One region of the Streptacidiphilus albus JL83 genome, then DNA from elsewhere that is predicted to be linked to it. Evidence: riboswitches for the same ligand, from Rfam matches in the RefSeq annotation. Region 1 holds a riboswitch; the other holds the start of a gene.

Region 1 (4,672 bases):
ACCGCCGCGCCGTCGGCGTGGGTCTCGCGCAGCCGCTCCGGTCCGTGCCCGACGATCAGCGACTCGTTGCAGCAGGCGGTGACCGCACCGTCGTAGCGGACCACGGGGGTCGCGGCGATCCGGCAGCGGGGGAAGGAGTCGCCGCGCGCCTCGGCGGGGCGGCCGAAGACCGCCGCACCCCGGCCGTACGGGAGCGGCACCAGCAGATTGAGGTCGACATGGCTCGGCCAGGACGCACCGAAGGCCGCGCCCAGCAGACGGTTGGCCTCGGCCACGTCGTCCGGCCGGTCCAGCACCTGGACCACGACCGGTGCCCCCTGGTCCGCCGCCGCCCGCAGCGCGGCGACGAAGCGGCCGTCGTCGATCGCCTTGGCGTGGAAGGCGTCCGTGCTCAGGAAGAGGCAGGAGGTGCGGGCGAGGACCTGCCGGATCCAGGGCGGCACCGGATCGGCCCTGGCCCACAGCCCGCTGGTGTAGAGCACGACACTCTTGCCGGCGTCCGACAGCGTCTCCACCGCGTGGCTCAGCGCCCGGCGTTCGATGAAGGGCTCGCCGCCGGAGATGCCCACCATCGACAGCCGCCGGTAGTCGGCGAGCGATCCGACGATGTCGCGGAGCAGCTCGTGGTCGCGGACGCTGGGGCTGTCCCGGCGGGAGTCGACCGAGCAGTGGAGGCAGCCGACCGGGCAGCGGTCGGTGAGGAACAGCAGCACCGCGTTGCCGCGCCGGTAGCGGATCCGGTCCACGTCGTCGAGCCTGAGTCTGCGCATCAGCCCGCCTCCCCGACCGGTTCGCGGTCGGTCCCGCCCGGTCGCCCGAGGGTGAGCAGCCCGGCGTACTCGGGGACCCCGTAGCGCCGGGCGAAGGCCTCCGGACCGGCGGCCGTCTGCGCCAACACCACCAACGCCTCGGTCGCCAGGAACACCGGCTCGCGGACCAGTTGCTCCGCGCCCCGGAGCACCTCGGGCCGGCCGCCGATCCGGAGGCAGCTCGTGCAGTAGCCCCCGGAGGCGCAGCCGGGCGCGAACCGGTCGGTCAGCAGCTCCGGCCCGTAGGTCCGGATCGCGCGCAGGGTCGGGCTCTCCGCGCAGCGCTCGGCGATCAACGACCACGGGTCCCGGGCCGCGTGGCCGAGGACCAGGTGTTCGGGGGCCGGGCCGTCCACCACGTCCTGGCTGCAGCAGGCGACCACGGTTCCGTCGTAGGCGACGGTGGGCCAGGCGGCCATCGCGCAGGGCGCGGGTGCGGCGGCAGCAGGGGCAGAGGCGGCAACGGGCGCGGGCGGGCCGCTCGGTGGCGGCGGGCCGCCGGGCCGGACACCGGGTTGGAGGGTGTCGATCAGTTCGACGGCGTCCAGCAGCGCGGCTCCGCGTCCCGCCGCACCGAGGGGGGCGACCAGAGCGGGCACGCGATCGCCGAAGCGGGCCCGGATCTCGGCCACGGTCTCGGCGATGTAGCGGTCGTCGGGACCGTCCGCGACCAGCTGGAAGCTGGTGTCGACGCCCAGACCGAGGAGTTCGGCGACCACGTCGAGGGCGTGCGCCCGAGGGACCTCGGGGGCGTGGAAGCGGTCGTGGCTCACCACCACGTGGTCCACCGTCCGCAGCACCTCGGCCAGCCGGGCCGGTACCGTGCCTCGCGCCCGGGCGAAGAACAGCCCGGTGATCAGCACCGTCCTTGATCCCCGCTCCCGTGCCACCCGGGCGATCCGACGCACCGTCGACAGCCGCAGCAGCGCCTCCCCACCGGTGAGGAAGACGAACTCAGGACGGGATTGCGGCGTAAAACTCTCGACCAGCCGCACGAACGGCGCGGCCGCGTGCTCCTCGCTGCGGATCGTGGAATTGGTGGAGCAGTGCGCGCAACTCAGCGGGCATCTTCGGGTGAGCGAGAGAAAAAGGCCCGCAGCTGGCACGTGGCGTCTGGCGAGGACATCGGCGATATGAACCACGTAGGCATCCGTTCAGGCCGGCGAAGCAGCAGGGGCGGCATGTACAGTGGCGCAATCAGCCGCCCCCGAACTGCTCGACGGGGACGGCCGAAATCCTCGCTCGGGCATTAGAAGATGCCGACGCCGACCACGGTCTGACCCTCGACGTCGCCGGCCACGTCGGCCAGCCGGCCCTGAACCGAGATCAGGGTGGCCACCTCGGACTCGGCGAAGGTGGAGATCACCGCCTGCTGCTCCGAGCTGAGCTGGTCGACCGGGGTACCGGCATCACGCAGGGCCTGAAGTGCGTCAAAGGACATCGCAGAATCCTTCACCGTGAGCAGGAGAGGTGGGCGAGTTCATGATGCGGGCCCTCGGCAGACGGCACAAGGCTCGTAGGGCCCGGGCAACGAGGAACTGTGGCGTTGACGACTGATCACGGACAGTTACGACTCCCGGGCACCGTCACGCCCGCCACGCCCCAGCGACAGCGGCGCCGTCCGCCCGCGCGGAGCCACCCGGGACGGCGCCGGCCGCCGTCGCGACAGCGGCGGGCGAAGGAGCGCGACCGCGGACCGGAGCTCCTCCCGGACCCGCCCCGAAGGCGCCGCACTCCATTCCCGATCCATTCCTGATCCATTCCTGACCCACGCCGGATCCGCTCCCTATCCGCTCCCGATCCGCCGCTTCACTGGCTATCAGCCGGATCGACTGACGAATCAGCGGCCAAATCAACGGTCCGATCATCGGAATTCGATCGGCCGGTCGGCCGCGCCCGGAAAGTGCGGCGAGCGAGAACCGGAACGGCAGGAATTCTGATCAGTCGTCAACGCCACGATTTCTCGGTTCGATTGTCCGGCACACCTTGCCCGACCCGGGAGGCGTCCGCACGATGGTTGTCGCCAGCCGCCGACCTTTCGGAAGGAATCCGCCATGCCCTTTGACGCACTCCAGTCGCTGCGTGACGCCGGCACCCCGGTGGACCAGCTCAGCGATGAGCAGAAGTCGGTGATCGCGACCCTGTCCGAGTCCGAGGTCGCCACCCTGACGTCGGTCCAGAGCCGCCTCGCTGCGGTGGCCCCCGACGTCGAGGGCCAGATCGTCGTCGGGGCCGGCATCTTCTAGACCCACGCCCTCCGGCCCAGCGCCCTCCGGCCCAGCCTCTCCGGCCCGACGTCCACCTATCCACCCGTCCGCTCCGTCCGCTCCGAACGCTCCGAACGCTCCGAACGGGGCATCCGTCGGGCCGCCTCCACTCACTCCGGGGCGGCCCGACGGCGTCCGGCAGGACGAGGCGGAGCGGATTCCGTCCCCGCACCCACTAGGGTGGGGGCCGGGCCGCGACTGGCGAGGGTGGACGACCACCGGGGAGCGGTCCCGTTCCGATGCGAGCGTCGACCGCCTGGGCGCCTCCATCAGCGAAGTCCCGCTGAGGAGGCATGTCATGGAACTGCGTTACGGCACCAACCCGCACCAGGCGGCGGCTCCGGCCGAGCCGGTGACCCCCGGAAGTTGGCCGGTGCGAGTACTGAACGGGTCACCGTCGCTCATCAACCTGCTCGATGCGCTGAACAGTTGGCAGCTGGTGCGGGAGGCGTCCGGCCTGCTCGGCCGCCCCGCCGCCGCCTCGTTCAAGCACGTCTCACCGGCCGGCGCCGCCGTCGCCGGTCCGCTCGACGCCGTCACCGCCGAACTGCACGGCCTCACCGGCTCGGCGGTCGGCGGTCCGGCCTCCGCGTATCTGCGAGCCAGGGACGCGGACCCGAAGTCCTCCTACGGCGACTTCGCCGCCGTGTCGCACCCGGTCGACGCCGAACTGGCCGACCTGCTCGGCGGACTGGTCTGCGACGGCATCATCGCCCCGGGCTTCGAGCCGGGCACGGTCGCCACTCTCGGCCGGAAGAAGCGGGGCCGTTTCCTGGTCATCGAGGCGGATCCGGCGTTCGTGTCACCCCGGCACGAGACCCGGGAGGTCTTCGGCCTCCGACTGACCCAGGAACGCGACCTGGCTCCGCTTCCCGACTCCCTGGCCACGGCGTCCGACGGTCGCCCACTGACCGAACGCGCCCGCGAGGACCTGCTGCTGGGACTCTCCGTCCTGCGCTACACCCAGTCCAATGCGGTCTGCTACGTGCGCGACGGAGTCACCCTGGGCATCGGCGCCGGGCAGCAGTCCCGGGTCGACTGCACCCGGCTGGCCGGATCGAAGGTGGACACCTGGTGGCTGCGCCGCCATCCCGCCGTCCGGTCCCTGACGTTCCGCCCCGAGGTTCGCCGACAGGACCGGATCAACTGGCAGATCCGGTTCGTCGAGGGCGACCTCACCGCCGACGAGCGGGCCCGGTTCGGGGAGGTTCTCACCGCACCGGCACGGTCACTGACGGAGGGTCAGCGCGCGTCCTGGCAGGGCTCGCTGCGCGGGGTGGCCTTCGCCTCCGACGGGGCACTGCCGTTCCGCGACAACGTCGACCACGCCCGCCGCCACGGCGTGGACCACATCGCCGAACCCGGAGGGTCGATCCGCTCCGGGGAGGTCGAGGCCGCCTGCCGCGAGCACGGCATCACCCTGGTCCGCACCGGCCTCCGGCTGTTCCACCACTGAGCGCGGGGCACTGGTGCCCCGCCCAGGTCCCCCGCCCCGGTCGCCCGCCCGGTTTCCCCGCGTCCCGGCACGGCGGCACTGTGGCGCGGGGCACAGCACACGGGGCGCCGAACGGGTACCAACGGCGGTCCAGGAGGGAG
Region 2 (4,672 bases), 1.2 Mb from region 1:
CCGCGACCGCCGTCGGCACTGACGGCACGACACCGGCACCCCACCTACGCCGGCACCCCACCTACGCCGGAACCCCACAGCACCGGCCCCGGGCCGCTCAGCCCCGGACGTACTGCAGCCAGGGCGGGCGGCCCGCGCGGGTCGCCGCCTGGCGTTCGGCCTCCGCCCGGGCGAGCTGCTCCGGAGTGGCGAAGCCCTCCGGCAGCCAGGTCGCGGAGCCGGCCGCGCGGGCGGCGAGGTGGGCGACATAGGCCTCGCGCAGCTGCTCCGGCGAGTCGAATCCCGGCTCGTCCACCAGCCACTCGTCCGGGACCAGCGCGACCACCTCGCGCAGGAGCTCCGGGGTGACCAGCGGGGCCAGCGCGGCGTCCGCCGCCGTGACGTCGGGGGCGAAGCCGCCCAGCGCGTGGGCGCTCATCGGATAGGGCTTGGCCACCGACTCCTCCGCGCCCGACCAGCGGTGATGGAAGATCAGCGCCGCGCCGTGGTCGATCAGCCAGAGCTTCCCGTGCCAGACCATCAGGTTGGGACTGTGCACGGTCCGGTCGACGTTGCCGACCAGGGCGTCGAACCAGACCACCCGGCCGGCCTCGGCCGACGACACCGTCAGCGACTCAGGGGTGAAGTCGGTCGCGCCCGGCAGGTAGTCCATGCCGAGGTTGAGCCCGCCGCTGGCCCGGAGGATGTCCTGGACCTCGGGGTCCGGCTCGGCGCTCGCCACCTCCGGGTCGAAGTGGACCAGCACCAGGTCGGGGAAGCGCAGCCCCAGCCGCCGGGCGAGCTCACCGACGATCACCTCCGCCACCAGCGCCTTGCGTCCCTGCGCGGAGCCGGTGAACTTCACGACGTAGGTGCCCAGGTCGTCGGTCTCGACCACCCCGGGCACGGATCCGCCCGCACGCAGCGGCACCAGGTAGTGCAGCGCCGTGACCTCGGCCAGTCCCGCCATCGCCCCGTCCTCCTCCCGATCACGACCACCTTCGTGATCCCGATCACGCCCGCAGGAACCCTAACAAACGAGGCGCTCCGCTCCCGTTCCCCGAGCGGCTGCGCGGCCGACCGGCCGTACGGCAGAATGCCGACCGACGCGACTGGCGGGACCGGGATGGAAGAGACCATCGGGAAGCAGCCTCGCGGGAGCCGACCGCCTGGGCGCCCGCCCGGGAGCCGCCATGAGCACCTTCTCCGACGTGGACCGCAGCACCCGCCCGCAGGGGCTGGTCCAGTACCTGGAGCGCGCCCAGCGCGGGCTGGCCGGGCCGAGGGCCCGGCTGCGCGAGGGCCTCGGCCTGCGCCCCGGCGAGCGGGTGCTCGACCTGGGCTGCGGCGCGGGGCACGAGCTGGCGCAGCTGGAGGAGGACGGGCTGACCGCGGTCGGCGTCGACATCAGCGCGGTGATGCTCCAGGCCAGCCGGGCCCGGCTGACCGACCAGGACCTGGAGTGCCGGCTGGCGCAGGCCGACGGCGCGCGGCTGCCGTTCCGGGACGGCGCGTTCGACGTCTGCCGGATCGAACGGGTGCTGCAGCATGTCGCCGACCCGGCCGCCGTGCTCGCCGAGGTGCACCGGGTGCTGCGGCCGGACGGCGGCCGGATCGCCGTCTCCGAGCCGGACTGGGCCTCGTTCACGGTCGACTCGGCCGACCCGGAGACCGCCGCGGCGGTCGGCGCCCGGGTGGGCGCGGGCATCGCCCAGCGGGACATGGGGCGGCGGCTGCGACGGCTGCTGAACGCTGCCGGCTTCGTGGACGTCCGGATCGAGGTGGAGCTCGCGGTGTACGCGTCGCTGACCGAGCTCGACCTGGTGATCTCGCTGCGCCGGGCGGCCGAACGTGCGGTCGCCGAGCGGGCGATCGGTCAGCAGCGGGCCGAGGGCTGGCTGCTGGAGCAGCAGCGGCTGTCCGACGGCGGCGGCTTCCACGCCACGTTGAATCGTTCCGTCATGGCCTGGGCGCAGCGGGCGCAACACAGGAACACATGAACAGTCCTTCATTTGTCCAAGTGTCTCTTGTATGATGACGGGTATGGGCCCCGAGACGACCACCGCGCCTGACCGAGCACCCGACGGCGACGCCCCGGTCCGCGACACCCCGGTCCGCGACACCTCGATCCACGACGCCCCCGCCCACAGCGTCCCGCCCGCGCGGCTGGACGCCGGCAACGCCGCCAAGGTCGCCGCGACCATGCAGGCCCTGGCCACGCCCTCCCGGCTGCTGATCCTGGCCCGGCTGCGCGAGGGCCCCTGCGCGGCGAACGAACTGGCCACGGCCGTGGCCATGGAGCAGTCCGCCTGCTCGCACCAGCTGCGGCTGCTGCGCAACCTCGACCTGGTCGTGGGCGAGCGCCGGGGCCGCTCGGTGGTCTACGACCTCTACGACCACCATGTCGCGGAACTGCTCGACCAGGCCGTCTACCACGTCAACCACCTGCGGGCGTGAGACGGCAGCCGGAACCGACAGCGGCCCTGCGACGACAGCGGCCCTGAACAGCGCGAAGGCCCGCCCCCCTCCGGAGAGGGGGGCGGGCCTTCGCGGTCGTCCGGCGCGGCTCAGCCGCGCAGCGCGGCCCCGGTACGGGCCACGGCCTCGGCGATCGCGGCCGTACGGGCCCCGCTCGCCTCGTCCGCCGTCAGCGTGCGGTCGGCCGCCCGGAAGCGCAGCGCGTAGGCGAGGGACTTGCGGCCCGCGCCCAGCTGCTCACCGGTGTAGACGTCGAACAGCCGGATCGACTCCAGCAGCGGACCGGCGCCGGCCCGCAGCGCCGCCTCGACCTCGGCGGCCGGGACGTCCTCGGCCACGACCAGGGCGACGTCCTGGGTGGCGACCGGGAACCCGGAGATCTTCGGGCCCTCGACCTTGCGGGGACCGTCCTGGGTGAGCAGGTCGACGTCCAGCTCCATCGCGCAGGTGCGCTCCGGCAGGTGCAGCGCCTTGACCACGCGCGGGTGCAGCTCGCCGGCGTGGCCGACCAGCCGGTCCCCCGCGTACAGCGCGGCGCAGCGGCCCGGGTGCCAGGGCGCGTACTGCGCCTGGCGGACGGTCAGCTCGACCCCGGCGGCCTCGGCCACCGTGCGGGCCGACTCGACCGCGTCGGCCCAGGTCGCCGGGCGGCCCTTGCCCCACCAGCCCTCCGGCTCGCGGTGGCCGGCCAGGACGGTGGCGACCCGGTGCGGCTGACGCGGCAGCGCCGCGTTCAGCTGCGCGATCTCCTCGTCCGTGGGACGGCGGTCGACCGGCAGCCGCGGGGCGTGGAACAGCGACGCACGGTCGGTCCCGTCGGTCCGGAAGACCAGGCCCTGCTCGAACAGCGCCACGTCGGTCGTCCCCCGGCCGGTGTTCCGGCGCAGCGCCGCCAGCAGGCCCGGCAGCAGCGTGGTGCGCAGCGCCGGCTCCTCGTCCGAGATCGGGTTGGCGAGCTCGACGGTGGCGCGGCGCGGGTCGTCCGCGTCCAGGCCGAGGGCGTCCAGGGCGGCCTCGCCGAGGAACGGGTAGTTCAGCACCTCGACGTAGCCGGCCCCGGCCAGGGCCAGGCCGGTGCGCCGACGCAGCCGCTGCGCCTCGGTCAGCCCGCGTCCGGCCGGGACGCTGGGCAGGGTGGAGGGCAGCTCGGCGTAGCCCTCCAGCCGGATGACCTCCTCCGCCAGGTCGTTGGGGTCGGTCAGGTCGGGCCGCCAGCTCGGCGGGGTGACCACCAGGACGTCGCCGCCCTCGACGGTGCAGCCGACCTCCTGCAGCCGGCGGACCACGGTCTCGCGGCCGTACTCCTGACCGGCGACCCGGTCGGGGTGGTCGGCGGCGATGGCGATGGTGTGCGCCGGGTACTCGGCGACGACCTCGGTGACCCCGGCCTCGGCGGTGCCGCCGGCGACCAGGACCAGCAGGTCCACGGCGCGCTGGGCGGCGGCCCGGCCGGCCTCCGGGTCGACCCCGCGCTCGAAGCGCTTGGCCGCCTCGGAGGGCAGCTTGTGCCGGCGCGCGGTGCGGGCGATGGAGACCGGCGCGAAGTGCGCGGCCTCGATGACGACCTCGGTGGTGCCGCTCGCCAGACCGGTCTCGGGGTCGAACACCGGGGCGGCGATCTCGGTGCCCTCACCGCCCATCACCCCGGCGATGCCGATCGGGCCGGAGTTGTCGCAGATCAGCAGGTCCTCGGGGTCGAGGGTGCGGACCACGTCGTCCAGGGTGGTGAGCTTCTCGCCGGGCTGGGCGCGGCGGACCGTGATCGCGCCGTCGATCCGGCTGCGGTCGTAGGCGTGCAGTGGCTGGCCGAGCTCCAGCATCACGTAGTTGGTGATGTCGACGGTCAGCGAGATCGGCCGCATCCCGGCCTTCTGGATGCGTCGCTGCATCCAGATCGGGGACAGCGCGCCGGGGTCGAGCCCGATCACGCTGCGCGCGGTGAAGCGGTCGCAGCCGGCCGGGTCCTGCACCACGACGGGCGGGCCGTAGGAGTTGGGCGCCGGGGTGTCCAGCAGCGCCGGGTCGCTGAGCGGCAGGCCGTAGGCGATGGCGGCCTCGCGGGCGACGCCGCGCACCGACAGGCAGTAGCCGCGGTCGGCGGTGACGGCGATGTCCAGCACCTCGTCGACCAGCTGCAGCAGCTCGATGGCATCGGTGCCGGGCTCGAACTCCGGCGGCAGCACGATGATGCCGTCGTGGTCGTCGCCCATGCCCA

What was found. A riboswitch is a leader RNA that binds a small molecule or an ion and turns the genes downstream of it on or off. The one in region 1 is predicted to bind ZMP and ZTP.
Region 2: another riboswitch for ZMP and ZTP. It lies ahead of BS75_RS35695 (methyltransferase domain-containing protein); the one in region 1 lies ahead of BS75_RS30755 (phosphoribosylaminoimidazolecarboxamide formyltransferase).

The regions. Positions count from the first base shown of each region.
Region 1 covers NZ_JQML01000001.1:6,986,277-6,990,948, reverse strand. Annotated here, with positions in the region: gene BS75_RS30775 (radical SAM protein) at 1-770, opposite strand, end outside; gene BS75_RS30770 (radical SAM protein) at 770-1,915, opposite strand; gene BS75_RS30765 (aroma-sacti cluster domain-containing protein) at 2,059-2,250, opposite strand; gene BS75_RS30760 (aroma-sacti cluster domain-containing protein) at 2,864-3,055, shown strand; ZMP/ZTP riboswitch at 3,261-3,345, shown strand; gene BS75_RS30755 (phosphoribosylaminoimidazolecarboxamide formyltransferase) at 3,375-4,532, shown strand.
Region 2 covers NZ_JQML01000001.1:8,197,585-8,202,256, reverse strand. Annotated here, with positions in the region: gene BS75_RS49640 (hypothetical protein) at 1-22, shown strand, start outside; gene BS75_RS35700 (HipA family kinase) at 98-949, opposite strand; ZMP/ZTP riboswitch at 1,082-1,161, shown strand; gene BS75_RS35695 (methyltransferase domain-containing protein) at 1,173-1,979, shown strand; gene BS75_RS35690 (ArsR/SmtB family transcription factor) at 2,023-2,436, shown strand; gene pheT (phenylalanine--tRNA ligase subunit beta) at 2,547-4,672, opposite strand, start outside.